DNA from 2 places in the Leuconostoc suionicum genome. Region 1 is predicted to be linked to the other one. Evidence: predicted binding sites of a transcription regulator. Region 1 holds the regulator's gene; the other holds the start of a gene.

Region 1 (16,690 bases):
ATTAATCCAAAGAAAATATGTAATGCGATCATAATTATTTCTCCTTTTTTAATTATTATATACTAAAAAATTATAATGCATGCACCTGTTTCACTCATTTTCTCCAATAAAAAATTTTATCTCACATATGTAAAACCGGTCAAAATCAATTAGTTTTGTTTTTAAACCAAAGTGAACGTCTGTTCCTCTAAATTTATTTGTTAGCGAAGGCCTTTTAACACTCTAAGCTATTTTCATTTTTAAAAAGGATTGCCACATTGTACACATAAAATAAAGTTCTATAAAGCAGTACCGTGAACTAGATGATATTTGTTTATGTAAATACCCGTGTTTTACCGATTAAATTAACAAAAATCATTAAGAAAAATAAAATAATAATTGTTTTCATATTCAATACCTCGTAAATCACTTTAACCAATATTTCTAATATAAATTCCAACATATATTTTCTTACTATTTTTTCAATTCGTGGACTTGCACCACTAATTCAGGTAATAAGTCATTATAGCACATTTTTATAATATAATATTTTCATGTGTAAAGAGAAATTATTTTCGCATATTTAAAATTCTGTACGATAGACAAAGCAGTCAAATAAATACTACTCATATTATGATAGATTTATTTAAAATTGTAAGCTTTTCTTCAATTGCTTGAATACTTTTATAAAAAAATTTTTGCTGCACATAATCTATACTTCCAAACAAGAATTATCTCTTCACCGGAAAAATTTTTTTAGGAATCTAGTAATCACATCAAAAGAATTTAAATTCATCAAAGCCATTATAGATCCACTATGTGTTGATTCATTAATCAAAAAAGCGCAAAAATTAAAAATACGATTTATAAAGGTTTAAGAAGAATTACAATATTACTTGTCAATTCCTACATAGCAACACTTAAGCAAACAAAAACCGTCCTATCAACATTCGTGATAAAACGGTGTAAATGCGCTGAGGGGGATTCGAACCCTCGACCTGCCGGGTAGAAACCGGCTGCTCTATCCAGCTGAGCTACCAGCGCGTACTACAATATAATAACATTTTATTACGTTTCATGAAAGTATTTTTTTTAATCTTAAATTGATTTATACTAACAGTAGATAACATTGGGAGAATACCACATGAGAAAAGCATTTATTGCCTTGGGTGTCGTGATTGCAGCGCTGCTCATCGCCTTTATAACTTTTAACCAACAGCCAAAGTACGCAGATGTTTCTATGCCAAAAGCTGATTATACTCATTTACAAGAATCGCGTACCAATATAAAAAAATTGATTGACGATTTAAGTAAATTTAATTACAAAAAAAGCAGCACAATGACGGCAATTGAAAAAGATGCTAAAATTATTGCTAACGAAAACAGTAAAGATCTAAGTAGCTCTGATGCGCAGACGCTTCGTGATGCCTTATATGGGCAAAATGGCATTGTCACAATCGTTAAAGCCGCACAAACTGGTAAATATAACATTGACGCTAGTGTTGCATCGCGCTTCCATACCGGATTTGATTCAATCATTACCATGTCTGTCAACGCAATCAATAAAAGCTCTGCTCAGCGCGCAAACATTGTTACTCAGATGAAAAAAGACTTAAATATTGAAGAAGCCATATACCAAATTGGCGCCAAGCATGAAGAATAAAAAGCGACTCTAGCTAATCGCTTTTTTATTTTTGCTCTTTTCACAATAAAAGAACCTTGTCTCAAAATAACTCCTATTTCCTTGAACAAATTGACCACATTTAACTATTTATTATCCTACTATCTCATGTTAAAATGGTTACCTATTATTTTTTATCCCAAAACTAGGAGTAATAATATGATGAATGTCCGCACGGTGAAGTTAGCAGACGCACCAACATTATTGAATATCTACAAACCATATGTCGAAAAAACAACCTCTACTTTCGAGTATAATGTTCCTACTATTCAAGATTTTGAAGACCGAATCGCCAATACGCTTGAGAAATACCCTTATATCGTTATAGAAGAAGATAACACGATTTTAGGCTATGCATATGCTCATGAGTTTAATAGCCGTGGCGCGTACAAATGGACCGTTGAAATTAGCGTATATGTTTCCCAAGAAGCTCGTAGTCGCGGAATAGGTAAAATACTCTATTCCGAAATTGAAAATATATTAAAAAAGCAAAATGTTGTTCATATTATCGCTTGCATTACTGAAGAAAATGAAACAAGTAAGAAATTCCATGAACGAATGGGCTATGAAAATGTTGGCCTGTTTAAAAAAATAGGTTTCAAATCTGGAAAATGGCTAGATAACTTTTGGATGCAAAAAACACTCTGTCCTGCTGATGAACCGAAAGAGTTTGTGCCTTTTAGTTCATTATAATTAACCGTACTAATTCAAATCCTTAACATAAACATGATAAATCATTTGCAACACGTGGTATTATAATAGTTATATTTAATTCGGGAGTATAGCTATGGAAAATAAACGTCTAGGAATTATTTCGGGCTTCTCTGCATACCTTCTGTGGGGTATGCTTGGTGTGTTCTGGGAACTATTAAGTGTTGTCCCAGCAATGGATACCTTAGCCTATCGGATTGTTTGGTCGCTTGTAACCATTAGTGTGGTGTTAACCTTTCAAAAAAGTTGGAAAGAAGTCTGGCACGTCATTATTGAATTAATCCAAAATCACAAATTGGGTTTGATTATATTAAGTGCCTTCCTAATCTCAATTAACTGGTTTTTATATATTGATATGGTAACTCATGAGCAAGCCACTGAGGCAAGCCTTTCTTATTATATAATGCCACTAATGAATGTAGTTGTCGCAGTTATTTTCTTACATGAAAAACTATCAAGATCCAAAATCGTCGCCCTAATACTTGTCATTATTGGCGTTATCATCCTAACTATTCAAACTGGATCACTGCCTTTAAATACACTACTAATGGCGGCTGCATTTTGTTTCTATGGCTTGATCAAAAAACAAGTACCCTTGCCAGCTACAATTTCATTAACACTGGAAACCCTCTTCGTTGCACCTATTGCTTTAGTTTATCTGTTCTTATCTCCACATGTGATGATACAAAATGGGCCTAAAATTACGATTCTATTGATTATGAGTGGTATCTTAACGGTTATCCCCTTACTCTTATTCGCTGTTGCCAATAAAAATACTGACTTTATCACGTTGAGTTTTATTCAATATCTTAATCCAACTATTCAATTGCTTATGGCCATTTTTGTTTTGCATGAAGCCTTTAACTGGCATAAGGTTATTGTGTTTGCTTTTATTTGGACTGGCATACTCGTATTTGTTATTGGTAGTTTGAATAGCTATCATAAATTGAAAAAAACAGTTTCATAATAAAAAACATCCAATAGCATATCGCTTGGATGTTTTTTATTTTCTACATGTCGCTTTACTTATAACAAGTGACAGTCAACTTCACATACTATTCTCCTGCGGTCATCTTTATTCCAATAATTGCAATAATTAGTAGAACGACAAAGAACCATGTAGCATTTGAAAATTTATCGTGAAAAAGTACAACACCTACGATAACTGACCCCACAGCCCCAATACCTGTCCATATTGGGTAGGCAAGACTAAAAGAGAGATGCTTCACAGCTTGTAATAGGCAAAGCATACTTGTAATTAAGCCTAAAATTGTTACCGTTGCCCAACCCACTTTAGAAAAACCATCACTTAACTTCATAGCAGTTGACCATAATATTTCCGAAATACCCGCAAACAACAAAAAGATCCAAGACATAGTTATCCTCCAAAATTAAAGTAGTTAATAATCTAATTAGTTCAATATTTTTTAAACAATGGTAACAGCTTAGTCAATTTTTTATTTTTTAATACAATTAAAGTCAACAATGCAAGGGCACTTATCCAAAATGAAATTATTTGAACCGGCGTCTTTACATATTTCACATCAATTTTACTAATACCTTTTTCTATAGAAACAACGATGGCATTGTTTTTATTATATTTTGCAGGCATTCTTTCCCCATTCACGTATACTGTAAATCCAGGATAAAAGATATTTGGCAAGACGACATCAGTATACTTTTGTGCTGAATTAATTCGATAATGTATACTGTCGTATCCTGTTGTCCAATGTGTTTGTTGTATCTCTTTCTTTGGATTCATCAACGGAATAGAATGTTGTTCTAACTTATCTTTGATTTTGAATGCATTATGTGGCAAATAATCATATACATAATTATTTAGTGTGGCATTTTGAAAATCATCCCAAGAAACTATGTTAACAGCATTGCCATTTGGGTTTCGCTTAATACTAAAATTAAGACTAGTTACTGAGAGCAATCCTATAGAACAGAATAGCGTTACCAACAAGTAGCGACTCTTTCTATTTTCAACGATATTAGCAATGGCAATCGCCCCAAGAAAAGCTAAAATAAAAGTTGCAGCATAAAGAAATCTGCCAACGAATTGTATGAATCCTAAATATTTATCAAAAATTGGCCAAGGAAAGATATTAGTTACAAGTATTAAATTAATCAACAAAACTACTGATAAGTATTTTAGTGCAGGATGAAACTTGTTCCAGCCACTAATAACAAAGAGTACAACGATTAGGCCTGATAAACCTAAGCTGTACGAAGCCAACTTGTCTGTCAAAAATACACTCGTTGTAGGTAAAACAGTATTTGACAACAATAGTTTATTGACAGAAATATTTTTAACAAACAACAAATTTTGTAGAAGTGGTGCTAAGAAAAACGCTGAAAGTAGCGCTGAAAGCATTCCTGCATAAATCAACTTTAATATACGCGTTAATTTGATATTCTTAGCTTCTTTAACAGTAAATGTCATTGCGAATGAAAAGACCATCATCAAAACAACAACTACCGCATCAGGTAAATCACATAAAATGAGTCCCGCAACCCCTAAAGACATTATCCACCATTTTTTATGATCTTTTAATGCAATCTGATACATTCCATAAAAAGCAATTGGCATAAAAATAAAAATAAAAGATCCACCAAAACTACGATAAAACAATGTTATAGAAATCGTAAAATGACCAAATCCATATAACGCACTACTTAATAGAGCAATGATTCGACTTTTTGTTATTTTTAAAGTACAAATATACATTGACATAAATGTTGAAAAGAAGATTAAAGCAATAAATGCCAAATAACCACCGTACGCATTACCAAAAGCTATATGCAATAGTACCTCTGGAAGCATAGTTATCAATGGATAAAAAAGATTTTGTGGATATCCAAATGATCCAAAAGTTTTAGTCATTACACTGGGAATTGCTTGATCCAAATGGCCTTGACTTAAATTCAAATAACTTTCTGCAACACGAGCCATATGGAAACGCCCATCCCATCCCTCTTGATGGATATAGGCTGGCCCATGCAAATAAGGTAAAATAATCAAACAACTGAATAACGCAAAAAGTAAGCAAACACTTATGTTTAAGTGCTTACCAATCATATACTTAACTTTATTTATCATACTATTCTACTTTCCCCCAAAAAGAGCGAAACAACCTTCATTAACATCTCTGAAATAAGAAACACGCTCCTATGTATCATAACAGAAGTAATAGTGTTTTTAAAGCAAAATTTTCTATAATAATCTCTGAAATGAACTTTCTACCATGATTTGCACCTAATTTTTCTAACATTAGAAAAATGGAGGTAATTTGCTACTTATCACTGTTCGATTTTCAGAAATAGCACCTCTCTATCAAATGCTTGGTAAGCATTTAATATTTTTTAAATCTAGTTATGTTTTTATATAGAATACCCCATATACCATATTTATGATATCCTTTAATTACTAGCGCCAAAATGATACTGATTTTAAAAAAGGACAGAATTTCATGGATTGGAAAAATTATTCTTTGCAAACTCAAAATGCCGACTGGGCATTTTTGGATGAAATGTTAAGACGATCAAAAAGTAAAAAATTTGAGTTATCAGATTTTTTTGAAAATTATCAACACAAAAGATATGTCCTCGAAAATTGGAGTCATAATCATTTACACAAACAAGTATTTTTTTCAAATTTTGATGAAATTATTCGGATTGAATAATTTTAAAATCGAAAACCTACATAAACATCTTTGCAATTTAGGTTAAGAAAACAACAAATGGCTCCAACTGTGCTGTTTTCTAACGCTGTATTAAGTTGCGAAAATAAAAAACGTTGATATACCAACGTTTTTGTACATATAAGAACATGAGATAACGCATAAGAAAGGAGCTAGCGGGATTTGAACCCGCACACCGCGAAATGCGGCTCGACGGATTTCGAGTCCGTTGCAGTACCGGATTGTGCCATAGCTCCATAACTAAGAACCTAAGCAGGTTCTTGATCATTTTAAAATGAATGTTAGTTTGTTGATGCCTTACGACGCTTTGCTGCCTTCTCACGTTCAGCTGTGTTCAAGATAGCTTTACGGATACGTACGTTTTCAGGAGTTACTTCAACATATTCATCATCATTCAAGAATTCCAAAGAGGCTTCCAAATTCATGATACGTGGTGTCTTAATTGAAGCAGTTTGGTCCTTGTTTGATGAACGAACGTTTGATTGTGGCTTCAATTTTGTAACGTTGACAGAGATATCATTGTCACGCGCATTCATTCCAACAATCATTCCTTCATAAACTTCAACACCAGCGCCAACGAACATTTGTCCACGATCTTCAACACCCATGATTGCATAGTTTGAAGTTGTTCCTTGGTTAATAGAAACCAAAGCTCCATTACGACGTCCTGGTTCCCAGTTACGAACAACTGGACGGTATTCAGCATACGTATGATTAAAGATACCATATCCGCGTGTAGCTGACATAAATTCAGTTGAGTAACCAATTAAGCCACGTGAAGGTGCCATATAAGTCAAACGTGTTTGTCCGTTACCAACAGACTCCATGTTGACCATTTCACCCTTACGTTGGTTCAATGAATCAATAACTGTTGATGAATATTCATCAGGTGTATCGATTTGAACTGATTCATATGGCTCTGATTGAACACCATCAATTTCACGGTAAATAACCTGTGGACGAGAAGCTTGCAACTCAAAGCCTTCACGACGCATTGTTTCGATCAAAATTGACAAGTGCAATTCACCACGACCAGATACTAACCAAGCTCCTGCTTGATCTGTGTCTTCAACACGTAATGACACATCAGTGTGTAATTCACGACGCAAACGGTCTTCAATTTGACGCGCAGTAACAAACTTACCTTCCTTACCAGCAAATGGACTGTCATTTTGACGGAATGTCATTTGCAAAGTAGGTTCGTCGATACGTAAAATTGGTAGTGCATCCGGATGAGCAGGATCTGCAACTGTTTCACCAACAGAGATATCTTCCATACCAGAAACAGCAATCAAATCACCAGCCTTAGCTTCTTGGATATCTACTTGGTCTAACCCGATGAAACCAGCAAGCTTAGTTACACGGAAACTTTGTGTTGAACCATCCAACTTCAAAACTTCAACGTTGTCACCAATTTTAATTGTTCCGCGCTTAACACGGCCGATACCGATACGACCAACGAAATCATTATAATCCAACATTGCCACTTGGAATTGTAATGGTTCATCTGAGTTATCAACTGGTGAAGGAATTGTATTAAAGACAGCATCAAAAATTGGCTTCATTGTATGTTCTTGATCGTCAACATTTGGTGACAATGAAGATGTACCGTTCATCGCTGAAGCAAAGATAACTGGGAAATCCAAATCTTCTTCATCGGCACCTAATTCGATAAACAAATCCAATACTTCGTCAACAACTTCTTCAGGACGTGCACCAGGACGGTCCACTTTATTAACGATAACGATTGGTGTCAAATGTTGTTCGAAAGCTTTTTTCAACACAAAACGAGTTTGTGGCATTGTACCTTCAAAAGCATCAACGACCAACAAAACACCATCAACCATACCCATGATACGTTCAACTTCACCACCGAAGTCCGCGTGTCCAGGTGTATCCAAAATGTTAATTTGCTTGTCTCCAACCTTAACGGCTGTGTTTTTTGACAAGATAGTGATACCACGTTCTTTTTCAATATCGTTGGTATCCATTGCACGATCACCCAATTCCTTGCGTGAATCCAATGTGTCTGATTGCTTCAAAAGTTCGTTAACCAGCGTCGTCTTCCCGTGATCGACGTGGGCAATGATAGCGATGTTACGAATGTCTTCGCGATTTGCCAATTTTCTAGTACTCCTTTAATTTAAATGCTGCCACATACAAAAGCTAGGGACACTTCGTTCCCTAGCTTCTATGCAACGCCAAAATATCGCGATGCGCTCGATTCGTAGCAACTAATACTATGTTAGATGATAACATATCTAGCTGCTTTCCGTCAATATCTGAAACAATTAATCCTAATGTTTTTGCTAAAACTTGACCAGCAGCAAAATCCCATGACATCATTTTTGAAGAATATCCAACGGCCTGCCCACGTAAGACACGAATGAAAGACGGACCCGCAGCGCCAATAACTCGGTATCCTAGGGCACTTTTAGCAATCTCGTCATATCCAAACATTCCATAAAGCAAGCGCGCACCACTCAATAAAACAATTCCTTGATTAAGCGCATCATTTTCTGGCGGATATAACCGTAATTGATTAGCAAACACACCCATTTGAGGGCCACCATGATAAACAATATTATTTACCACATCCATAATCCATCCCAAAATAGGTTGGTTATCAATGTAAAGCGCTATCATAATAGCAAAGTCATCGTGCTGTTTATAAAAATTCATGGTGCCATCAATTGGATCGACAAACCACACATGCCCAGCCATACTAATTGGTTTATCACCGAATCCCTCTTCACTCACAATTTGTGCATCTGGATCAAATTTTCGAATGTACTTGTTGATTGTTTGCTCATTGCTTTTATCAACATTTGTAACTAAATCACGTGCATCGTGTTTCGTAGCGACATCTAAATGCTGATTCATTGCCGCCATTGTAGCTTTTTGCAATTCATCAAGCCACATTAATACAGTTTGGTCAATTTCTTGAATTTCAAATGGGCTTAATGTGCTCATAAGCGTACTCTGTCTTTCGTCGAATTTTGGACAAATTTTATGGTTTTATAAATGCTGTATCCCGTTTGACGTTCAAAATCCCTATCAAATTTTTTCTGCTCGCTTTTGGCAGGCATTATTTTTCTGTATGCATCGTAATTTTTTAATACCTCTTCACGAGAAGATCCTTTTTCATAAACACCTAACACACTGTTTATAAAATTTGTCACAATAATAATATCTTGGGTTGTCCAATCACCATCGATTGGTAATACATAATTTTCATTCATAATTTTATTTTAACATGTTATAACGTTTGATATACTAGATTATGAGGTAAAAAAAAATGACAATCAGATTTACTATGGATAAAATTACACGGGACGGAGATCCTGTACTGCGTAAAACAGCTGCGTCCGTTCCTTTTCCTTTGAATGAAGAACACGCACAACTTGCTAAAGATATGATGGAATATTTAGTTGTATCTCAAGATGAGAAACAAAATGAGAAGTATGGTCTACGTCCAGGTGTTGGATTAGCTGCTCCACAAGTAGGCTACTCTTTGAGTATGTCATCAATTTTAATACCTGCACTTGACCCAGAAGACACAACTGACGAACCTTATTTTAAGGGCACAATTTTCAACCCTGTAATTATCTCAGAGTCCGTCAAGCGAGGTGCTTTAAACGTTGGTGAAGGTTGTCTATCAGTTGATGAGGATGTGCCTGGCTTTGTACCTCGCGCTTATCGAATAACAGTGCGCTACCAAGATGAAAATGGTAATAAGCAAACAATTAAATTGCGCGATTATCCTGCCATTGTTTTCCAACATGAAATTGATCACTTACATGGGCACCTATATTATGATCACATTAATATGCAATCGCCTTGGGAAGTTGACGAGGATACAAAATATATTGATTAATTTGGTCAAACTAAAAAGCTCTGCAGATAATCACTGCGGAGCTTTTTGATTACAATTTATCGAAGAAACTCTTTTTCTTAGTTGTACCGTCGGTAGCTTCCTTGAAAGCTTCCAACGCCTTTTTCTGATCTTTATTAAGTCGTGTCGGTACTTCGACAGTCACAATAACAAATTGATCTCCGTGTCCATTGCCGCGCAAACGCGGAGCGCCCTTACCACTCAAGCGGAAACGCTTGCCTGTTTGAGTACCCGCTGGGATTCTCAACTTCACTTCACCGTGAACCGTCTTGACTTGAATTTCGTCACCCAACGCAGCTGTCACAAAGCTTATCTTTTGTTCTAAGTAGACATCTGCGCCATCACGTTCAAATCCATCTTTTGATGGTGATACTTGGAAGACAACGAACAAGTCTCCTTGCGGTCCGCCATTAACACCACTTTCACCTTGTCCACTCAAACGCATTTGTTGCCCAGTTTCAACACCAGCAGGTACAGTGACCTTAATCTCGTGTTGCTTACCATCACCACGGTTAAACTTAATCGTAGTTTCCTTACCAAAAACAGCCTCTTCAAAAGTCAAGTTCATGCGGTACTGTAAATCTTGTCCTTTACGTGGGCGATTTGGGTCAAATCCACCACCAAACATTTGACTGAAGATATCACCCAAATCAGAAAAGTCACTAAATCCACCTTGACCGCCAAAACCGCCTTGACCACCAAAACCACCTTGTGCGCCGTTAGGTCCAAATTGATCATATTGCGCACGCTTTTGTTCATCACCTAGCGTCTCAAAAGCTTCTTGAACTTCTTTATATTTTTCTTCAGCACCAGGTTCATGATTCAAATCCGGATGGTACTTTTTTGATAGCTTACGATAAGCCTTTTTAATTTCATCTTGACTGGCGTTTTTGCTAACGCCGAGACGGTCATAATATTCAGTGTTATTCACGCGCCCGCTCCTTCTAATTTATGTACACAAACCGCACTCAACGGAATGCGGTTTGTTTTAATCATTACTTCTTGTCGTCTTTTTTAGGATCAACTTCTTCAAAATCACCATCAACTGTGTTGTCATCAGCAGACTTTGCATCTCCTTCAGCTCCGTCCTTTGGCGCTGCTTGTTGATACAACTTCATTGCTAATTCACCAGCTACCTTAGTTAATTCTTCTGACTTAGCCTTCAAATCTGTCAAATCAGCATCATCAGCTGCGGCATCTTCCTTAGCTTTTTTCAAAGCTTCCAAGGCATCTTGTGTTGGCTTCTTTTCATCGTCACCCAACTTGTCACCAACTTCTTCCAAAGTCTTTTCAGTTTGGAAAATCAATTGATCAGCTTCATTGCGTGTATCGACAGCTTCTTTCTTCTTAGCATCAGCTTCTTCGTTTGCCTTGGCGTCGTTCATCATCTTTTCAATTTCTTCGTCTGACAAACCACCAGCAGCTTGGATTGTAATCTTTTGTTCCTTCTGTGTTCCTAAGTCCTTAGCAGAAACATTAACAATACCGTTACGATCAATGTCAAATGTCACTTCAATTTGAGGCACACCACGTGGTGCGGCCGGAATATCTGCTAATTGGAAACGACCCAATGTCTTGTTATCGGCAGCCATTGAACGTTCACCTTGCAAAACATGGATATCAACAGCTGGCTGATTGTCAGCTGCTGTTGAGAATACTTGTGACTTTGAAGTTGGAATCGTTGTGTTGCGTTCAATCAACTTAGTGAACACACCACCCATTGTCTCAATACCCAATGACAATGGTGTAACATCAAGCAAAACAACATCCTTAACATCACCAGTAATGACACCACCTTGAACGGCAGCGCCCAAAGCAACAGCTTCATCAGGGTTAATTGAGTGGTTAGGTTCCTTACCTGTCATCTTCTTAACAGATTCTTGTACGGCTGGAATACGAGTTGAACCACCGTTCAAGATAACCTCGTCGATGTCAGAGAATGACAATCCGGCATCCTTCAAAGCGTTCAAAACAGGTTGCTCAGCTTTCTTAACCAAATCAGCTGTCAATTCGTTAAACTTTGCACGTGTCAATGATGTCTGCAAGTGCAATGGTCCGTTATCACCTGAAGCAATAAATGGCAAATCAATTTGAGCTTCATTTGCAGATGACAAAGTCTTCTTAGCTGATTCTGCGGCATCCTTCAAACGTTGCAAAGCTAATTTATCATCCTTTAAGTCTACACCATTTTCTGACTTAAATTGTTCTGCCAAATAATCAATAACTTTGTTATCAAAGTCATCACCACCAAGATGAGTATCACCGTTTGTTGACAAAACTTCAAACACGCCATCTCCTAATTCAAGAATTGACACATCAAATGTTCCACCACCTAAGTCATAGACAAGAATTTTTTCATCCTTATCTAACTTGTCCAAACCATAAGCCAATGCGGCAGCTGTTGGTTCGTTAATAATACGTTCTACTTCCAGACCAGCAATCTTACCGGCATCCTTAGTAGCTTGACGCTGTGCATCATTAAAGTAGGCAGGAACTGTGATAACAGCTTTTTCAACCTTTTCACCTAAGTAATCTTCAGCATAGCCCTTAATATATTGCAAGATCATTGCTGAAATTTCTTGTGGTGTGTAGTCTTTACCATTGGCATTAACTTTATAACCAGCTTCACCCATGTGAGACTTGATTGAAATAATCGTGTCTGGGTTTGTAATTGCTTGACGCTTTGCAACATCACCCACTTGACTTTCGCCATTTTTAAATGAGACAACTGAAGGTGTTGTACGACCACCATCTGGATTTGTGATAATCTTTGGTTCGCCACCTTCAAGGACAGCAACAGCTGAGTTTGTCGTTCCTAAATCAATACCAATAATTTTTGACATAAATATTTCTTCCTTTACTTTAAAATCATTTTCATCTTTTTAAGGTGTAGTATCTCATCGATTGAATCACCATGCAAAATCGTGCTTATTTCGCCACTGCAACCATTGCTGGTCGAATTACGCGGTCTTGTAATATGTAACCCTTTTGCAAAACTTGTGCAATTTGGTCAGATTCAACTTCATCTGACTCAACACTTTGAATTGCTTGGTGCTTAGTTGGATCGAAAGATTCACCAATTTCACCTGTTGACGTAATACCATTGTCTGTTAAGGCTTGATTTAACGTCTTAAGTGTCATCTCCACACCTGTTTTAATTTGCTTTGACACTTCATCGTTAGCTTCAACTTGAAGGGCTCTTTCCAAATTGTCAACGGCTGGCAAAACTGCACTGGCTAATTTTTGTCCGTCATACTTGCGTACATTTTGTAGCTCACGCGCATTACGCTGTTGTATATTTTGAACTTCTGCTTGTGCACGTAATAATTTTTCTTCGAGATTGTTAACTTGCTCTGTTAGCTTATCAATTTCCACTTGTTGTGGATCAGGCTCCACCTGTAAATCATCGGCTTCAGATTCAATTTCTTCGGTCAAATTTTCATCAGTTTGATCAGAAATGTTCTTATCTTCTACAACTTCTTCGTTTTTTTCTGTCACAGGTGTGACCTCCTAGCTATGTATATTCAATCATTTTGCGACTTAACGCTTCACCAAACGCGTCTGTAAGCAACGTATTGGTACTATATGACATCGGAATTGGACCAAGTAAAGCAATAATACCACTCTCTTGGTTTGGTACCAAAAATCCACGCGTAATCAAGCTAAACTCTGAAAGTAGTGGCTCCCCAATCTCACGTCCAATTTTAACTTGAACATCTCGCGTTGGCGAAGCAATTTGTCTAACATCCTCAGCGTTGTTCAAGAATTCCAACAGAGGCTTCACATCAGCGATATCAGTTTCTTTACTAAAGTCTAGAACATTCAATCGGCCGCCAATATGGACGTTATCTCCGTTCGAGCGTGCCAACACGTCGCCAAATAGTTGCAAAAAAGCAGCTGGTGTTTTAATCATGCGGCTCATCTGCGTGGGCAATTCATCGGACTGCATCATACGCAATACATCATTAACCGGTCGACCGACCATCTGATCATTGATGTAGGCGACCATACTTTCCAATGATTCAATCGCCATTTCATTTGGTAATTTAAACGTTTGGCTAGTCACCTTACCATCATTAGTAACCAATACTGCAATCAGCTGATGGCCCTCCAATGGAACTAATCGAAATCCTGAAACTTTAATATCAATTCGCCTTGGCTTCAAAATCAACGCAGTGTAACCAGTTAAATTTGATAAAGTCCTAGCTGTCTCGTCTAGTAAATCATCTATTTCATGGAAGTTTCCACGAAATGATTGAATGACTGCTTGTACATCTCGATCAGTCGCTCTGCGTGTCATCATCAGGTGATCTAAATAATAACGATACCCTTCATATGATGGTACTCGACCAGCAGAAGTATGCAATTTTTTTATAAGATCATCAGATTCTAGCGCTGCCATTTCATTACGAATCGTAGCAGAGCTAATTTTAATATCTAGATGTTCTTGTAAACTTTTTGAACCAACCGCATGTTCACGCTGTGTATACTCATAAATAATGGCGGTTAAGATTAACTTTTGTCGTTCTGTTAGCGCCATATTATCGACTCCTTTTAGCACTCACTATATCTAACTGCTAACACTTATTATAATACACTATTTAAAAAATAATGCAAGTGTTTTAGCACTCTTTTTATAAGAGTGCCAACAAATTGCATTTTATAACTTTGTATTAAAATAATGCCTTGTTTGCCTTGCATCTTCATTAAGTTGATCTATCAATGATTGAACGTTTTCAAATTTCACTTCACCACGCAGATAATGACACCATTGTATCTGAACAAATTCACCATATATTTCTTCTTGATAATCTAAAATATTGATTTCAACTGTGATTGGACGAGCATCACCAAATGTCACATTGCGTCCGATGCTAGCCATTCCTAGATACCAAGTATCATATACTTTTATTTTTACAGCATAGATACCAATACCGGGCAACCATTCCTTTTCAGGCGTCTGTATATTGGCAGTTGGAAAGCCTAATTCGCGGCCTCTAGCTTCGCCATGAACGACTATACCTGATGTCGAATGGATACGACCAAGCTGCTGTGTGGCACCATCTACGTTCCCCTGATCTAACATAGATCGAATTGTTGAAGAAGAAACTTTCTGATTATAATCATCAAATTCAGACACAGTCACAACGTCAAAAAGATTAGTCGCATATGTTGCTAAATGTAGCATATCACTATCCGTTCCCGCTGCACCATACAAATGGTCGAATCCTGCTACCACCGTAACAGGGTTTAATTGCATGACCACCTCATCGACAAACTGTTGACCACCTAATTTAGCAAGTTTAGAAGTGAACTGCATAACATAAACTCGATCAACACCTAACTGGCTCATGATGGACTTCTTTTTGGCTAACGGTGTTAAATAACGCAATGGTTGTTTCAACGTCTGAAAAGCTACGATTGGATGTGGATCATAGGTCAAAACAGCCAAGGGCACCCCTTGTTTTTCAGCTTCTGCTTTTGCACGAGCTAAAACAGCCTGATGCCCGCGATGAACACCGTCAAAAAAGCCCATTGCAACGACCTGTTGAACCGGCTTTTTAAAATCTAATATTGGATAATGTAAACGAATTAATTCTGTCATAGTCATTGGTTATCAAATACATAACGAGAACGCCATAATTGCTCAATCTCGTCATATTGATATACTGCTTTCAGTTTGTTTTGATAATATAATTGTAAATAGCTGTCATTTGCAGGCCAACTAGAAATTTTCTGACCATTTTTTACAGCAAACCATTCATTTTCACTCAAAGTTTTAGTTGGCCACCTCAATACTTCTCTAATAGGTATTACTTGTTTTAATACTTCTTCATACGCTAGTGTGGACAAAAAATCAAGGTCGCGTGCTTCAGAAATTTTGAATCCGCTCCCCATCGTTCGAGTCAATTGTGTCATTGTTGCCGGGGTCCCAATTATTTTGCCTGCATCTACCGCTAAAGTACGAATATACGTGCCCTTGGAAACTGTGGCTTCAAACTTGAATACCTGCTTACCATCTATAAATTTAATACCGGATGTACGTTTAAAGTCATGAATTACCGCTTTACGAACTGGACGTTCAACAGTCTCACCATTTCGAGCATACTCATAGAGCCGCTTACCATTCACTTTTACAGCAGAGTACATAGGTGGCTTTTGTGTGATTTCACCATTTAATTGCTGTATTGCTTGATCAATTTTCTGGTCAGAAAAAGGGGCTACGATATCCAGCTGATCAACGATTTCACCATCAAGGTCCTCTGTTTCTGTTGAAAACCCTAATGTAATTTCTCCAATATAACTTTTTGGCCGTGTTTGCAATTCATCAATCAACTTTGTCGCTTTACCTAAAGCAACTACTAGGACACCATCAACATTCGGATCTAAAGTTCCAGCATGCCCAACCTTTTTTTGACCAATAATACGGCGTACTCTACTAACAACATCAAAAGATGTCATGCCACGAGGCTTATTGATAACCAACAAACCATCAACTATCTGATTCTTTGTCATTTTGCAATTCCCCTACTTGCCAAACGTTTTGTCCTGCATAAACAGAACCGTACCGAATAGTTGGTAGGGCTTGGTTTGCCCAAACAACATAAATGCGTAGTGCTTCATGATCAGCAGAGAGCACCTTTTGATTCGTCGTTCCAATAACATCACCCGCATGTAATTGTTGCCCTACACCGTATTGAGCCAACCGAACAACAT
Region 2 (16,690 bases), 740 kb from region 1:
GCGAGAGAATTGGCCTAGCACGCAATTTTACAATTATCGATACAAGTGCCCAACGCACGTTAATGAAGCGGGTTATTAACGATCTGAACTTAGATACTAATCAATATGACCCACGCACAATTTTAGGCACAGTTTCCAATGCTAAGAATGATATGTTGACAGCTAAGGCTTATGCTAAGCAGGCTGGCAATGTATATGAGGAAACGGTCGCTGAAGTGTATGCCGCATATCAAGCGGAGCTACGTCGCGCTCAGAGCGTTGATTTTGATGACCTGATTATGTCGACGATTGATTTATTCAAACAGGCGCCAGATGTTCTGGAACGGTATCAAAATCAGTTTGAATACTTGCATGTTGACGAATATCAAGATACCAATGATGCGCAATATACGATTGTTAACTTATTGGCGAAACGTTCACGTAATTTGGCTGTTGTAGGTGATGCAGATCAGTCTATTTATGGTTGGCGTGGTGCCAACATGAATAATATTTTAAACTTCGAAAAAGACTATCCAGACGCTCACACAGTTTTGCTTGAACAAAACTATCGTTCAACTCAAAATATTTTAGATGCAGCGAATGCAGTTATCAATAATAATAATGAGCGCATCGACAAAAGCCTTTGGACTGAAAATGGCAAAGGCGATAAGATTACTTACTATCGCGCGCAAACAGAACGTGACGAAGCTAACTTTGTCTTGGCCAACATTCAAAAATCACGCCAAGAGAAGAATGCGGCATACAGTGATTTTGCAGTATTATATCGTACGAACGCGCAGTCACGAGGTATTGAAGAAGCACTTGTGAAAGCTAATATGCCATACACTATGGTTGGTGGACATAAGTTCTATGAGCGTAAAGAGATTCTTGATATCATGTCATACATGAATCTGATGACAAATCCGGCTGATAATGCGGCGTTTGAAAGAGTAGTTAATGAACCTAAGCGTGGTATTGGTGCAACATCGATTAATCGGTTACGGGATTTTGCCAATCGAATGAATTTGTCTTATATGGGGGCAATTGAAAATATTGAATTAGCACCAGAAATTACAGCTAAGGCAGCTTCAAAATTAATTCAGTTTGCTGAAATGATGCACAATTTGCGTCAACAAACTGAGTTTTTAACTGTGACAGAACTTGCTGAATTAGCGATGACAAAATCTGGCTATCGTCAAAAGCTAGCCGAGAAAAATGATCCTGAAAGCCAAGGTCGTCTAGAAAACTTGGAAGAATTTTTGTCAGTTACAAAGGAATTCGATTCGAAATACAATCCAGACGATCCTGAATCTGTTGATCCGATGACTGATTTTTTGAGTTCAACTGCGCTAATGAGTGATTTGGATGATTTTGAAGAAGGTGACGGGGCAGTTACCTTAATGACATTACACGCAGCTAAAGGATTGGAGTTTCCCGTCGTCTTTTTAGTTGGTATGGAGGAAGGTATATTTCCTTTGTCACGGGCTATGATGGATGATGACCAACTGGAAGAAGAACGTCGTTTGGCCTATGTTGGTATTACACGAGCGATGAAAAAACTATATCTAACTAATACTTTTTCACGCTTATTGTATGGTCGCACGCAAGCAAATGAACCTTCGAGGTTTATTGATGAAATTTCAAGCGAGTTATTGGATACACAATATGGTGGTATCTCTTCTTCATCAAATGATCGAGCTTTTCCATTTGATAAGAAGATGCAGCGAGCAACAGCCACAACCTATAAGGCGGCTAGCCCAGTAACCAAAATAACTGCAGGCACAACTGGTGCTGATAGTATGGTTTGGCAGCCTGGTGATAAGGTGTCTCATAAAAAATGGGGAATTGGTACGATTGTTTCTGTGTCGGGGTCTGCACAAGATCAAGAATTAAAAGTTGCTTTCCCATCAGAAGGAGTAAAACAGTTATTAGCCGCTTTTGCACCAATTAAACGAGCAGAATGACCACGCTAATTATTATACGTGGCAATTCTGGTAGCGGGAAAACAACATTAGCCCATCAATTACATCGTATTTTACCGGATAGCCTACTCATATCCCAAGATATTGTTCGTCGGGAAATGCTCAATGTTAAGGATCGGGTAGGTAACTTATCGATACCGCTAATCGAACAATTACTTGAGTTTGGTAATCAACAAGAACAGTTTGTGATACTAGAGGGCATTTTAAAAAATAGTGTTTATGGTCCAATGATACGTAAACAAATCCAATATTTTAGTCAAGTAATTACTGTTTATTACCAATTATCCTTGAACGAGACAGTTCGGCGTCATTGCACTAAGCAAGTTGCTGGCTTTACTCCTAATGATTTAACTCGTTGGTATCAAAAGGATGACTCACTTCGCATAGAAAGTGAAATTATTTTTGATGAGTCTGTGAGTTTGATGATGGCGGAAAAACAAATACTTACTAAAATAAATAAATATTGAGGTCGAGAATGTTACCAGATTTTACGCCAATTGAAAAATTAACAACACAAGACGCGCAACAAGAAACCGCGCGATTACAAAAGCAGCTTGTACAATATGGCACGGCTTATTATGAAGAAGACGCGCCACTAGTTGAGGACTACATTTACGATGCATTATATGCCCGGTTAATTGCATTAGAAGAAAAATTTCCACAATATGTGACCCCAGATTCACCAACACAGAATGTCGGTAGCGCAGATACAAAATCTGAATTACAAAAAGTGGTACATCCTGCACCTATGCTGTCGTTAGGTGATGTGTTTAGCTTAGACGAACTTAACGATTGGGATGCAAGAACAACCAAGTCGTTGGGAAATCAAGCACCTTATAATTTAGAGTTGAAAATTGATGGCTTAGCAGTTGCATTGACCTACGTTGACGGTCAACTAGTACAAGCTTCTACGCGTGGGAATGGTATCGTTGGTGAAGATGTTACAGCGAATGTGAAAACAATTAAAGCAATACCAAAAAAATTGACTGAACCCTTAACCATCGAGGTACGTGGCGAAATTTATATGCCAAAAGCTAGTTTTGCTGCTTTAAATAAGCAGCGAGAGGCTGATGGGTTAGAACCTTTTGCTAATCCTCGTAATGCTGCAGCAGGTTCCTTACGTCAATTGAACGTTAAAATTACTAAGTCACGAAATTTAGCGGCTTTTGTATACTATACGGCTGAACCTGATATTCTAGGAGTGACAACTCAAAGTGGTGCGTTAGAACGATTTGCAGAATTAGGCCTGCCAACAGACGCACACAATCGTGTCATCAATAAAATGGCAGATATTGCTGACTATATTGATGAGTATACTTCGGAGCGCGAAAACTTGTCTTATGGTATCGATGGTGTTGTCGTTAAAGTGAATCAACTAGACTTACAGTTTGATTTAGGGAATACAGTTAAAATTCCACGTTGGGCTATCGCTTATAAATTTCCTCCGGAAGAAGCTTTGACAGTCGTTCGTGACATTGAATGGACTGTTGGACGAACTGGAGCGGTAACACCTACTGCAGTTATGGACTCCGTTTTGCTAGCGGGTACAACTGTGCAACGTGCTAGTTTGCATAATCCTGATTATTTAAGGGAAAAGGATATTCAAATTGGTGATACGGTTACGCTACACAAAGCGGGTGATATCATTCCAGAAATCGGGCAAGTCATTTTAGAAAAACGTCCGACAGATAGTGAAACTTATCAGATTCCAACAATATGTCCTGCCTGTGAATCGAATTTAGTTCACATTGAAGGTGAAGTAGCACTCCGCTGTATTAATCCATTCTGTTCAGCTCAAATTCAGGAAGGACTAACACATTTTGCGTCAAGGAATGCAATGAATATTGATGGTATGGGACCAAGGGTTGTCGGTCAATTATTAAAGGCAGGCTATATTAAAGATGTGGCTTCAATTTACCGCATAACGGTTGAACAATTACTAACTTTAGACAAGTTTCAAGAAAAATCAGCTGTGAAATTAATTGATGCGATTAATAGTTCAAAGAAAAATTCTCTTGAACGCTTATTATTTGGTTTAGGGGTTCGCATGGTTGGTGCAAAAGCGGCTCGTTTGATAGCAGAAAAGTTCAGAACCTTATCAGCTGTTTCAGAAGCTTCTGTTGAAGAAATTGCAAATATTAATGGTATTGGTCACACGATTGCCCAGTCAATTGTGCAATACTTTAGTACGCCAGAATCTAAGCAATTACTTGTCGAACTAGCTTCTTCTGGTGTTAACCAATCATATTTATCTGATACAGTGATTGACGAAAATTCATTTTTCTATGGCAAAAAGGTAGTCTTAACTGGTAAACTAGAACAGAGTAGTCGACCTGCTGCAACAAAATGGTTGCAAGATCATGGTGCTAATGTCGCCGGATCAGTGTCAGTGAAAACAGACTTAGTTATTGCAGGAGAAGCTGCAGGTAGCAAACTTGATAAAGCTAATCAATTAGGTGTTACAGTTTGGACAGAACAACAGTTTGTTGATGAACAAGTAAAAGAGGACGGAAAATAATGAAGCGGATTGGTTTTCGTGGTTATATAGCGATTGTCGTTGGTATTTTGATTATCGCCGTTGGCATTTTATATTTTTTCAATGTGAATCGTGTCACACTAACAACAAGTAAAAAAACAAGTGGTGTACAGTTGACTCAAAGCACACCAGGTCAGTACCAAACAGTGATCAAAAATGGTCGTTATTTGGTGAGTGCAGCTCGTGGTATTACGTCAACTTCTGAGACGAATAGTCTTGATGTGAAAAACTTTGAATCATCATTGCTTGATTTGGCTAAAACACATTTTAAGACGAGCAGTTATATTTTTCAAGAGGGACAATATTTGAGTTCATCTACTGTTACTTCATTACTTGAACGTAAAAGTAGCAGTAATAGTGATGGATTAAATCCTGAAGATAATGGCAAGACAGATAGTTCACGTAATCCGATTTATGTTCAAACACTAACCGAACAGGACTTCATGACCAAAGATGGTGACGACCTTAAGTTAGCTGGCATGGTCATTGGCGTGGCGATGAACACACAGGATGAATACCAAAAAGAACAATATGGTGCTACATATACACAAAATATTTCAGATGCTGATCGCATAGCCTATGGTAAAAAAATTGCACCAGAAATTATCAAAAAAGTGCGAGAACAAAAAGGGGTTGATTCAGATACGCCTATTGTGATTGCCATGTATGCCAATTCAAAAACAGATTCATTAGCGCCAGGGAACTTCTATGCAGAGTCTACAAGTAGTAGCGGAACTAAATTGAAAGAATGGACTAGCATCAATCAAAAGTCTATTGTTTTGCCTAAGGAGTCAACTGATACATCGAGCTTGGGTTCAGAGGCTAACACATCTTTTGCTAACTTTAAAAATGATGTTTCGAATTTCTTTCCTAACATAGCTGGTGCTACGGCAGTTGCTAATTTTAAATCAGGTACGCTTTCTAGTATGAAAGTTACAGTGACAACACAGTTCTACAGTCAAACTGAGATTGAAAGTTTTGCGACATATGTATCTCAATCGGCTTTAAAGTACTTACCAACAAATGTTCCGATTCGAATAATTATTAAAGCAGCCAATGAAATGCAAGCAATTCTAATTCGTAATTCAGGTGACAAAACATTTACGACAACAATATTAGATTAAAAAAATCGACCAACTTGGTCGATTTTTTTATAGCTTATTAATATAAATACTGTTAATCCATCCTTTAGTAGCTATTTTATACCAAACAATGTTATTATCATCATGAACTTCTTCCGTTATTGCCACAAAATCACTATCGGAAACACTACCGATTGGCAGCCCATAAGGTTCAGCATAGACTTCTATAGATCTATCAGGAAGGAAATTAACAACCGCGTTAGGCTGATTGCTTTTACTTTTTTCTGCATCATTAAAATAGTTAATATTTTCAACTTCCGGAGCTGTGTCTGACAGTTTCATTTGGGTAGCATCATAACGAATCCAATGATAGTCACCAATTTGATACCAAAATTGACCATTACCAGAAATAGCGCGTAATTGAGTTGCCCAAAAAGTATTTGGGTTTAAGTTTGTCGTAACGTTTGATAAATTATCTGGCTCTAGAAAAACCTGTACACTGGTTACCGTTTCGATGAACATGTTAATACGGTGTACAGCTTGCCATACTTGTGGCCGATAATAAAGCTCTAATGACTGAGGTAGGCTACCAAACAATCCCGCCAAAGATCCTGAATTATCTATATACTGATAATTGTCGATATCTAAAATGGCGATTTCGTAGGGTGCGCCTGCCTCGCCATCTAGTCTTGTTGGTTCGTGTAACTCATCACCAGTTGCTATATTTTTGTAATAAACCCATACGGGCGATGTATTTGCCATAATTTCCCCTTTGAATATACCTACACATTATATCACAAACAAAAAACGACCCGAAAGTCGTTTCATATCACACGCAAGTTAAATTTTATTTACAGTAACTGGTTCGGGCTTAACTTCACTAATAACAAATTCGTTATTAACAATGTCAGCTTGCAAATGATGAACATTTGGGTGTTCTAAGTAGAAATCAGCGATACCATCGGCAATTTTGTCTTGCATGACACGACGGAGAGGTCGAGCACCCATTGCAGGGTCATAACCGAGCTCCACTAATTTCTTCTTAGCAGCAGTGCTTAAATCAATGTGCAAATCGTTGTCAGACAAGTTATCATTCATATCAGTCAATAGTAAGTCGACAATCTTTAGTAAATGATCTTGTGACAAAGGTTGGAAATCAATGATATCGTCTAAACGGTTCAAGAATTCTGGACGGAAATAATTTTCCAAACGTTGCATCAAACGATTTTGTTGATCAACTTGGGCGAATCCCACAGGCGTATTTCCTGTATCTGTTGAACCAGCGTTAGAAGTCATAATAATGACAGTATCTTTGAAACTCACTATGTGACCTTGTGCATCAGTTAGACGGCCATCATCAAGAATCTGCAAGAACATATTCATTACATCCGGATGTGCTTTTTCTACTTCATCAAAGAGTACCAATGAGTATGGGCGACGGCGAACTTGTTCTGTTAATTGACCAGCCTCTTCGTAACCGACATAACCGGCAGGAGCACCAATCATTTTAGAAACGGTATGTTTTTCCATGTACTCTGACATGTCGAAACGAATCATTGCATCTTTGCTACCAAACATTTCCTTAGCTAATTGCTTGGCAGTTTCAGTTTTACCAACACCGGTCGGCCCGACAAATAGGAATGATCCAATTGGACGACCAGATTTTGTTAGACCAATACGATTACGGCGAATCGCCTTGACTACTTTTTCTACTGCCTCATCTTGACCAATAACATGTTTCGATAAGTTTTTATCCAAATCTTTTAGTTGATTAGCCTCGTTTTCTTTTAAAGCTCCGACAGGAATATCGGTTTTATCTTCAACAATTTTTAAGATGTCTTGCTCTGTTACTGTTTGTGGCTTTGACATCTCGGGGTGAGCCTCGACTTGTGCCTTTTGCGACTCAAGTTGGTTTACCTGATCACGCCAATAACTAGCCTTTTCAAAATCTTCTTTATCAATCGCTTCTTGCTTTAATTTATCAGCCGCTTCGATGTTCACTTGAATAGTTTTGGGATCTGCAACTTTCATTGTCAAATTTTTACGTGAGCCAGCTTCATCAAGTAAATCAATTGCTTTATCCGGTAGGAATCTTTCTGGAATATAACGATCAGATAGTTCAACAGCTGCTTGGAGCGCAGAATCACTGAATGTAACATAGTGATACTTTTCATATCGTTCACTAATTCCTTCCAAAATCGTGATAGTTTCTTCTTTAGAAGGTTCTTCAACTTGCACTGGTTGGAAACGACGGGCAATAGCACCATCTTTTTCAATCTTTCGATACTCGTTTAAAGTTGTTGCACCGATTAATTGGAACTCACCACGAGCTAGGGCAGGCTTCAAAATATTACCTGCATCCATACCACCCTCAGCATTTCCGGCACCCATAATTTCATGAATTTCATCAATGAACAAGATGACATCATCGCTGTTCGTAACTTCTTTCATTAATTCACGCATCCGTGCTTCGAATTGACCACGCATGCTCGTACCTTGAACCAAAGCCGACATTTCCAAACGAATAACTTCTTTATGCTGTAATTTTTCAGGTACCTTTCCAGCCACAATAGCTTGTGCAAGGCCTTCAACAATAGCTGTTTTACCAACACCAGGTTCACCAATTAGTACTGGATTATTCTTTGTACGACGATTTAAAATTTCAATTGTGCGAGCAACTTCATCATCTCGGCCGATAACAGGGTCGAGCTTTCCATCGCGAGCTTGCTTAGTTAAATTAATACCAAATTCATCAAGCAAGCGTCTTTTTTTATTACCATTATTATTTTTTTGTGCTTGTGTATTTTGTTGTCCTTGTGCTTGCGCCATTTGTTCGTTCATTGCGCGAAACATTTCATCTAAATTACCAAAACCAAACGAATCTTGTTGTGCCATATCTTTTACTTAGTGTGAAGCACCATGGAATACAGTTATTGCATTTCACCACAGTATTGCACACGATTCCTTTCTGTAGGTTATGCTTTAATTATAGCACGATTTAAGAAAAATGCAATTAAAATTAGCACTCTTTAAAGTAGAGTGCTAATTTTAAAAATGTTATACTGTCTATGAGGTGAATTATGAATTATACACAAGCACTAAATGATTTGCGTGATGGAAAAATAGACGAAATTGAAGTAACACCAGCAGTGTTTCCGGAATTTCAAAAGGCATGGGCAAATTTCGCATATCAGAATACTATTCGTGGTATTGCTCACCCTCACGGTAAAGTTACTTATGTTCGCTCAAATTGATGTGCGAATTAAACCATTTTTATGCTACAATATTATAAGTTAAGTAAAATTTAAATGTGTTGCAATAGCAGTCGTAACACGATAAGGGGCAGTACAGTGGCATTTTCATTTGGACAAAAAAATGTTGGTATCGATTTGGGTACCGCTAACACATATGTATATATCGAAGGTCGTGGCATCATATTGCGTGAACCATCAGTAGTGGCACGCAATACACAAACCAATGAAGTCGTTGCTGTAGGTTCTGAAGCTAAAGACATGTTAGGCCGAACGCCTGCAAGTATCGCTGCTATCCGTCCGATGCGTGATGGTGTTATTGCCGATTACGATACAACTGTTGCGATGATTCGCTACTATTTGCAAAAAGCACTTGGCGGTCGTATTGGCAAACCTTATGTAACAATTGGCGTTCCTTCGGGTGTAACAGCTGTCGAAAGACGTGCTGTTATTGATGCTGCTCGTGTTGCTGGCGCGCGTGACGCTTATGTCATAGAGGAGCCCTTTGCCGCAGCGGTTGGTGCCGGGCTACCAGTTATGGATCCTACTGGATCAATGGTTGTTGACATGGGCGGCGGAACGACTGATGTCGCGACAATTTCATTAGGTGGAATTGTTTCAAGCCGTTCAATCCGTATAGCCGGAGACAAGCTGGACGAAGCAATTGCTAATTTTGTTCGCAACAAATATAACGTTACCATTGGTGAGCCGACAGCTGAAAGACTCAAAATTGAAATTGGTGCTGCATCACTTGCTTTAGCACGTACCTTGCCAAATGCTACGGTCAGAGGTCGCGACTTGTTGACTGGTTTGCCTAAGACAATTGATGTTACCGCTGAAGATGTAGCCACATCAATTCAAGAACCAGTGCAAGAAATCGTGGCGGCTATTCGTGAGACGTTAGAATCGACTCAACCTGAATTAGCTGCAGATGTTATTGATCACGGTATGATTTTGACCGGTGGTGGGGCATTATTACGCGACATTGAAAAAATTATTCAAAATGCAACCAAGGTACCAGTCTTAATAGCTAACGAGCCATTAGATGCAGTTGCTATTGGTACTGGAGAAGCGTTGAAATCTATTGATGTCATGCGACAAAAGTAATGGTAGTTTAAAATAGCGTGGCGCTTGCGCTACGCTATTATTTATTTTCAAGAATTAATGTCAAATAAAAGTTTCTAAGTAAAACAAGGTAGCATACCATTGAAAATAGATGAAACGCTCAACTGTTTTTAGAAGTGGTAACTGACTTTTTGGGGAAATACATGAAAAAAATATTTTCGTCACGCACGTTGGTATCAATAATTGTTGCGTTTATAATAATTGTAAGTTTAATTGCCGGATCAAATTGGTGGGCTAAAAGAACGAATACGCCACCTTTTTTACAGCGTTTCGGGAATGATTTAGCTGGTGGTGTTAGTCGTATTATTGCTGTCCCAACGACTGCAGTTGGGCGTACAGCAAATAGTATTAGTAACCTGTTAGATACATTTGAAGAAAATAAAAGGTTGAAATCTAAAATTGATGAATTTGCTCAAGACAAGGTTCACTTACAAACAGTTGAAGAAGAGAACAAATCTCTGAAGCAACAATTAAAACTAAAAGCTACATTGACAGATTATAAAACAGTTTCGGCTGTGACCATTAGTCGTTCACCGACAACATGGCAGTCACAATTAGTTATTGATGAAGGATCCAATTCGGGCTTGAAAAAAGGAATGCCAGTGCTTGCAGGTGCCGGAATTATTGGCCGTATCAGTGAAGTAAACACAACTAATTCAAAAGTGGCTTTGATTTCTGATACTAGTTCCGACGCTAATAGATTTGCGATTAAAATTAAGGGTGATGATGGTGATGTTAATGGCATTGTAACAAGTTTTAACCGTGAGAAAAATCAATTAATTATGGGGCAAGTCACATCAAATAATAAAATCAGTAAAGGTGATTTAGTTGAAACTTCTGGCCTCGGTGGTGTTATTCCAGCCGGACTGTATGTTGGTAAGGTTGCTAGTGTTACGACGGATGATTATGGTTTATCCAAGAAAATATACATTGAACCTGCGGCTGATCTAGGTAATATCACTACAGTTATGGTTGCAATTTCACAGATAGGAGCAAATTAATGGCATTTTGGCAATTGACGAGAATGCGTGTGATTTATCCTGTGTTATTATTTTTGATATTGTTTGTTGATGGAACATTCATGTCTAGTATGGGGGGGCTATTTACACAATTTCCTTGGCACATTTTACCCACTTTGACACTTGGTTGGCTCTTTTTGGGTGTCCAATTTGATGTTGAAAACGAGCTACCTTTATGGTTTTATGTTGTAGTCATTGGTATATTGTTTGATATGTACTATACTGGCATTTTTGGTACATATACCTTTGCATTTATTGCTGCGGTAGCTGTGATGAAGCAATTGCATAAAGTGCTAGATGAACGTCTAGTAAGTGGCTTGCTTTTATATTTAGCTGGCTTGCTTATTTACCTACTAATTTCTTATGTCAGTGGATTTGTTACTGGAATTGCTAATGTTAGCGTATCATCGTTTTTATTGTACGAGGTATTGCCAACAGCAATATTAAATCTATTTTTTGCGACTGTATCATATTATCCAGTATGGTCTTTATTTCAGTTTCTACGTTGACAAGTTATCTTTTTATAGTATAATTATGACCATATAGTAAAACGTTGAATAGAAGAGTAGTTCATTTTAATTTAGAAGAGAATTTGCGGTCGCTGTGAGCAAATAGTTAAATTGTACGAAACACATCTATGAGTATAAAGCTGAACAAAGTAAGCTTTATCGGAAGTGTCCGTTATCACATAACAGTCTTTGACTTATTGAGATGCTACTAGTGATAGTAGCATAACAAAGAGGTGGAACCGCGATGAAACGCCCTCTAAATACATTTCTTGTATTTGGGGGCGTTTTTAATTGGTTAGAAGACTGGTGGAGAACTTTTGTGTGAGCAAAAGTTGAATTCGAGGTGGAACCACGCTTTTGCGTCCTCTTGCAGTAGAAATACTGTAAGAGGATTTTTTCGTTTTATAAATACATTATAAATGTGATTGTTCTTTCTCGTTAAAATATATGAGTTATAAGCGCAATTCAACAAAGGAGTTTCAATTATGAGTTATCTAACTACAATTCTTCCCAGTTTATTGGCTGGACTAAAAACGACGCTAGGGGTGTTTTTCCTAACAATCATTGGATCTGTACCATTGGGAATTTTAGTGTCCTTAGGGATGAAATCACCTTACTTTACAATACGTTGGTTGATTAACGGTTATATCTGGATTATGCGTGGTACGCCGCTACTTTTACAATTGATTTTTATCTACTACGGTCTTGGAATGATGGGTATAGCATTTCCACGATTTGAAGCTGCTATCATAGCGTTTATTATTAATTATGCAGCCTATCTTGCTGAAATTTTCCGTGGTGGACTACAATCAGTCCCAAGAGGGCAATATGATGCTGCTAAAGTACTTGGCTTTAGTAAAATTCAAACATTTTTCAAAATAATTTTGCCACAAGTAATCAAGATTGTTGTTCCTTCATTTGGTAATGAAGTGATTAACTTGGTCAAAGACACTTCTTTAGTTTATGTTATTGGCCTAGGAGACATTTTGCGAGCAGGAAATATTGCGGCTAGTCGTGACGTCACTTTGATGCCATACCTATTAGTTGGATTGATATATTTAATTATGACGGCGGTTGTCACATTATTATTGCGCCGTAGTGAAACAGTTTTGAATAAATGGAGGTAATTTAATGTTAGAAATCAAAAACTTAACTAAAAAATATGATCAAAACGTGATCTTCAAATCCCTGAATTTAACAGTACATGATGGTGAAGTATTAAGCATTGTCGGCCCATCTGGTATTGGTAAAACAACCTTAATTAAAATTATGGCGGGATTAGAAACTGCAGATGATGGCGAAATTATTTTAAATGGTGAAAACATCGATATTAAAGGTGAAAGCTCCGATACGAATATTGGCATGATTTTTCAAGACTTTAATCTATTCCCAAACTACACAGTCATTGACAATATCACGTTAGCACCTATTAATGTTAATAAACAGTCTTCATCAAAGGCCGTTGAAAAAGGGCAGGAGCTTTTGGAATCCTTAGGCATGTTAGATAAAGCTAATTTGTTTCCCTATCAATTATCAGGTGGTCAGAAGCAGCGTGCAGCAATTGCACGTGCACTAGCCATGGACCCGAAAATTTTGGCATATGATGAACCTACAAGTGGATTGGATGAAGCATCGACACACCAAGTCGCTGATGTTGTTAAAACGCTTAAGAAGCGTGGTGTAACACAAGTTATTATTACGCACGATCAGCCATTTGCTGAAATGGTTTCTGATCGCGTGTTTGATTTTGCAACGGAGGTAAAACGCTAATGCCAAGCATGAAAAAGAAGATTGTTGTTAATAGTATTGTTGGTACTTTATTTATCGCACTGGTCATTATGGCAGCTCTCTCTTTATCTAATAATTCCCAAAAAAGCAAAAGTACAGAACAGACAGTAGTGAAAACAGATCAATGGTCACGAATCAAGAGGGAAAAGCAAATTACAATTGGTCTAGATGATACATTTGTACCAATGGGATTTCGCGATAAATCGGGTAAATTAGTAGGATTTGATGTTGATTTGGCGACTGCTGTGTTCAAGAGTTTGGGAATCAAGGTCAAATGGCAACCCATTGATTGGTCAATGAAAGAAACAGAATTAAATACCGGAAACATTGATGCTATCTGGAATGGTTATACAATTACAGATGACCGGAAAAAGAAGGTTGCTTTTTCAACACCTTACCACAAGGCAACGCAAGTGCTTGTTACTTTAAAGAAAAGTAACATTAACAAGTTTTCTGATATGCAAGATAAAGTATTAGGAGATCAAACGGCTTCAAGTGGCGATCAAACTTTTGCGCAGTATCCTAAAGTTTTGAAACAATATGTTAAAGACCAGAAGGTTATTGGCTATGATACATTTGATAAGGCCTTCAATGATTTGAATGCGAGTCGCATCGATGGTTTATTGATTGATGAAGACTATGCACGTTATTATGTTGCGCATCAGTCTAACCCAGATGATTACACAATCACAACAGGTGGTTTCCCAGTAAATGATAATGCAGTTGGCTTCCGCAAAGCAGATAAAAAATTACGACAAGCAGTAAATAAAGAATTAGCAACTTATAAAAAAGATGGTCGTTTACAAAAATATAGTACGAAATGGTTTGGTAATTAACACATAATTTGGCAGCACCGTAATGGTGCTGCTTTTATGTTAGAATGGTATTAATAGTTTTTTGTTGCGCTGGGGAGGGCAATATGCTGAGAACATCTTTTTGGATTGTTATATTAATAGCTTTGGTCATCAATACCATTATTTCTTTTATTGCTGTTTTTCGACAGAAACGTGAAATTGCCACAATTTGGGCTTGGATGCTTGTCCTTTTGCTGTTACCTGTTGTAGGATTTGCCATCTTCTTTTTGGCGGGGAGCCGAATTTCTAGTAAAAAAATATTCCGTTTGCGAACGCAAGAACAACGTGGTTTAGATCAGATTGCTTTAAATCAAAAAAAGCAGTTACAAGATATTGAGAACTTACTTCCTATTCCTTACAGTGCAACAGAATTGTTGAAATTATTTTTATCATCTGATCGTGCAGTTTTGACACGTGGTAATAAAATTACAATTTTTAGTGATGGTCAAAAGAAATTTGATAAATTATTCTCAGATATTAAAGCTGCAAAGGAACATATACATTTAGAATATTTTTCTATTTTTGATGATAAAATAGGACATCAACTCGTTGATCTATTAACTGAAAAAGCTAGTGAAGGTGTTGAGGTTCGCGTTATTTACGATCAGTTTGGTTCTCATGGACAACATCCTAAAATGTATAGACAATTACGTGCAGCTGGAGGTGTTGCTGTACCGTTCTTAATGCGACGCTTTCAGCTACTAACTTTGCGTTTTAATTTTAGAAATCACCGTAAAATTGCTATTATTGATGGTAAAATTGGATACATTGGTGGATTTAATGTAGGGGATCAATATATTGGTGAATCTAAAAAATTTGGTTATTGGCGTGATACGCATACCCGAATTATTGGGGATGCAGTATTATCATTGCAAAGTCGATTTTTAATGGATTGGAATGCTACCGCTGAAGGTAGAGAGTTATTGACCCAGACGACAAAGTACTTTCCTGAAAACTTCTCGTTACCAGGGAAGTCTATGGTTCAAATTGTTTCCAGTGGTCCTGATGACGATATGAAGCAGATCAAACAAGGTTACATGAGAATGTTTTCTTCTGCCCGTGAGAGCATAAGTATTCAAACCCCTTATTTCATTCCGGATGGTCCTGTGTTAGAAACACTTGAAGTTGCTATTTTATCCGGGGTTAAGGTGAGATTAATGATACCTAATCAACCCGACCATCCTTTAGTTTATCGGGCAACAGAATATTATGCTCAAGAATTAATTGATCTCGGCGCGACAGTTTATCGCTATGATGGTGGCTTTTTACATAGCAAGGTTGTGATTATTGATAATGAGGTAGCAACTGTCGGGTCAGCTAATATGGATATCCGTTCATTTTCTCTTAATTTTGAAGGCAACGCATTTATATATGATCCGGACTTTGCAGCTGATTTAGAAGATTTATTTGAGCAAGACGTATTAAAGTCCACAAAATTAACAATGGAATATTTTGAGAAACAGTCTGCTTGGATGAAATTTAAGCAAAAGTTTAGTAGACTTTTCTCACCAATACTATGAAAAAAACAATTATTAATCATGGCGCGAATCTTGTGATTCTGCCAACTACACAATTTAAAACATTGCACATCGCCGTTGATTTTTCAACGGCAGTTGAGCCTGAGAATATTAGTGCACGTGCATTAGTGTCTTATTTGACTGCTGTTAGCTCGGCGCGTTATAAAACGCAACAACAAGTGGCGCAAAAAACAATTGATTTGTATGGTGCCCAATATCAAACTGATGTTTTTCGCATTGGCCAAACGCATCATGTACGCTTTACTTTGCAAATACCGGCACCTACCTACATAGTGGGGGGAAAACAGCTCCTGACCGAAGCTTTTGATTTTTTAAGCGAGATGATATTTAATCCTTTGGCGGAGAATCATGCATTCGATGAACAAGTATTTGCCAATGAGCAGCAAAGCCTAATAAATGAACTTGCCAGCGTTAAAGATGACAAAAGTCGTTACGCGGTGGCTAAACTTCGTGAAATAACTTATGATAAATCTGGCATGCGTGTATCCGCTAGTGGTAATGAAGAAACTGTTGCTCATTTAAATCCATCTGGTGTCTATCAAGCTTATCAGAACATGCTTAACGACGATGCTATGAATATCGTTGTGCTTGGTGATATTAATCAACAGCAAATTATTTCATTAATAGAAAAGTGGCCGATTGTACCTCATCAAGCTAAGGAAGAAAGAGAGCCATTTTATAGGCAAGCCTCTCGATTACATCTTAGTGAATTAGTTGAGCATAAAACTTCGCTTAATCAGGCTATGCTTACCATGGCTTATCAATTAAATATTAAGCCATTCGATGATCAGCGTTTTGCTGTTATGGTCATGAACTCGTTGTTGGGTGGTACGCCACTATCAAAATTATTTATGAATGTGCGCGAGAAGGAGTCACTAGCATATAGCATTTATTCTCGCTGGCAACACGATACTGGATTTTTAACTATTGCGGCTGGCTTGGATACTACAAAAGTGCATCAGACGGACACGATGATACAAGAACAAATTAAAGCCATTCAAGAGGGCGACTTTGATAATCAGACAGT

What was found. Region 1 encodes HrcA, which represses chaperone genes, less so after heat shock. Its sites were predicted from a motif close to TTAGCACTCNNNNNNNNNGAGTGCTAA; they were not measured.
Region 2: A6B45_RS02830 (ATP-dependent Clp protease ATP-binding subunit) is a predicted target of HrcA. The motif match lies at 8,599-8,625, and genes of this name have one in related genera.

The regions. Positions count from the first base shown of each region.
Region 1 is NZ_CP015247.1:1,270,111-1,286,800, forward strand. Features, by position in the region: gene A6B45_RS06380 (hypothetical protein) at 1-32, opposite strand, end outside; tRNA gene A6B45_RS06385 (tRNA-Arg) at 950-1,023, opposite strand; gene A6B45_RS06390 (molecular chaperone) at 1,124-1,642, shown strand; gene A6B45_RS06395 (GNAT family N-acetyltransferase) at 1,820-2,353, shown strand; gene rarD (EamA family transporter RarD) at 2,448-3,338, shown strand; gene A6B45_RS06405 (DMT family transporter) at 3,427-3,747, opposite strand; gene A6B45_RS06410 (glycosyltransferase family protein) at 3,789-5,477, opposite strand; gene A6B45_RS06415 (hypothetical protein) at 5,848-6,060, shown strand; tRNA gene A6B45_RS06420 (tRNA-Ser) at 6,226-6,314, opposite strand; gene typA (translational GTPase TypA) at 6,360-8,201, opposite strand; gene A6B45_RS06430 (inositol monophosphatase family protein) at 8,263-9,051, opposite strand; gene A6B45_RS06435 (UPF0223 family protein) at 9,048-9,320, opposite strand; gene def (peptide deformylase) at 9,377-9,955, shown strand; gene A6B45_RS06445 (DnaJ C-terminal domain-containing protein) at 10,005-10,904, opposite strand; gene dnaK (molecular chaperone DnaK) at 10,969-12,816, opposite strand; gene grpE (nucleotide exchange factor GrpE) at 12,902-13,471, opposite strand; gene hrcA (heat-inducible transcriptional repressor HrcA) at 13,488-14,513, opposite strand; gene ribF (riboflavin biosynthesis protein RibF) at 14,634-15,578, opposite strand; gene truB (tRNA pseudouridine(55) synthase TruB) at 15,581-16,489, opposite strand; gene A6B45_RS06475 (PTS glucose transporter subunit IIA) at 16,467-16,690, opposite strand, start outside.
Region 2 is NZ_CP015247.1:528,516-545,205, forward strand. Features, by position in the region: gene pcrA (DNA helicase PcrA) at 1-1,943, shown strand, start outside; gene A6B45_RS02810 (kinase) at 1,940-2,428, shown strand; gene ligA (NAD-dependent DNA ligase LigA) at 2,437-4,479, shown strand; gene A6B45_RS02820 (CamS family sex pheromone protein) at 4,479-5,621, shown strand; gene A6B45_RS02825 (MucBP domain-containing protein) at 5,649-6,341, opposite strand; gene A6B45_RS02830 (ATP-dependent Clp protease ATP-binding subunit) at 6,420-8,474, opposite strand; gene A6B45_RS10445 (hypothetical protein) at 8,660-8,833, shown strand; gene A6B45_RS02835 (rod shape-determining protein) at 8,930-9,937, shown strand; gene mreC (rod shape-determining protein MreC) at 10,099-10,956, shown strand; gene mreD (rod shape-determining protein MreD) at 10,956-11,483, shown strand; T-box leader at 11,519-11,743, shown strand; gene A6B45_RS02850 (amino acid ABC transporter permease) at 11,969-12,610, shown strand; gene A6B45_RS02855 (amino acid ABC transporter ATP-binding protein) at 12,615-13,253, shown strand; gene A6B45_RS02860 (amino acid ABC transporter substrate-binding protein) at 13,253-14,107, shown strand; gene cls (cardiolipin synthase) at 14,191-15,645, shown strand; gene yfmF (EF-P 5-aminopentanol modification-associated protein YfmF) at 15,642-16,690, shown strand, end outside.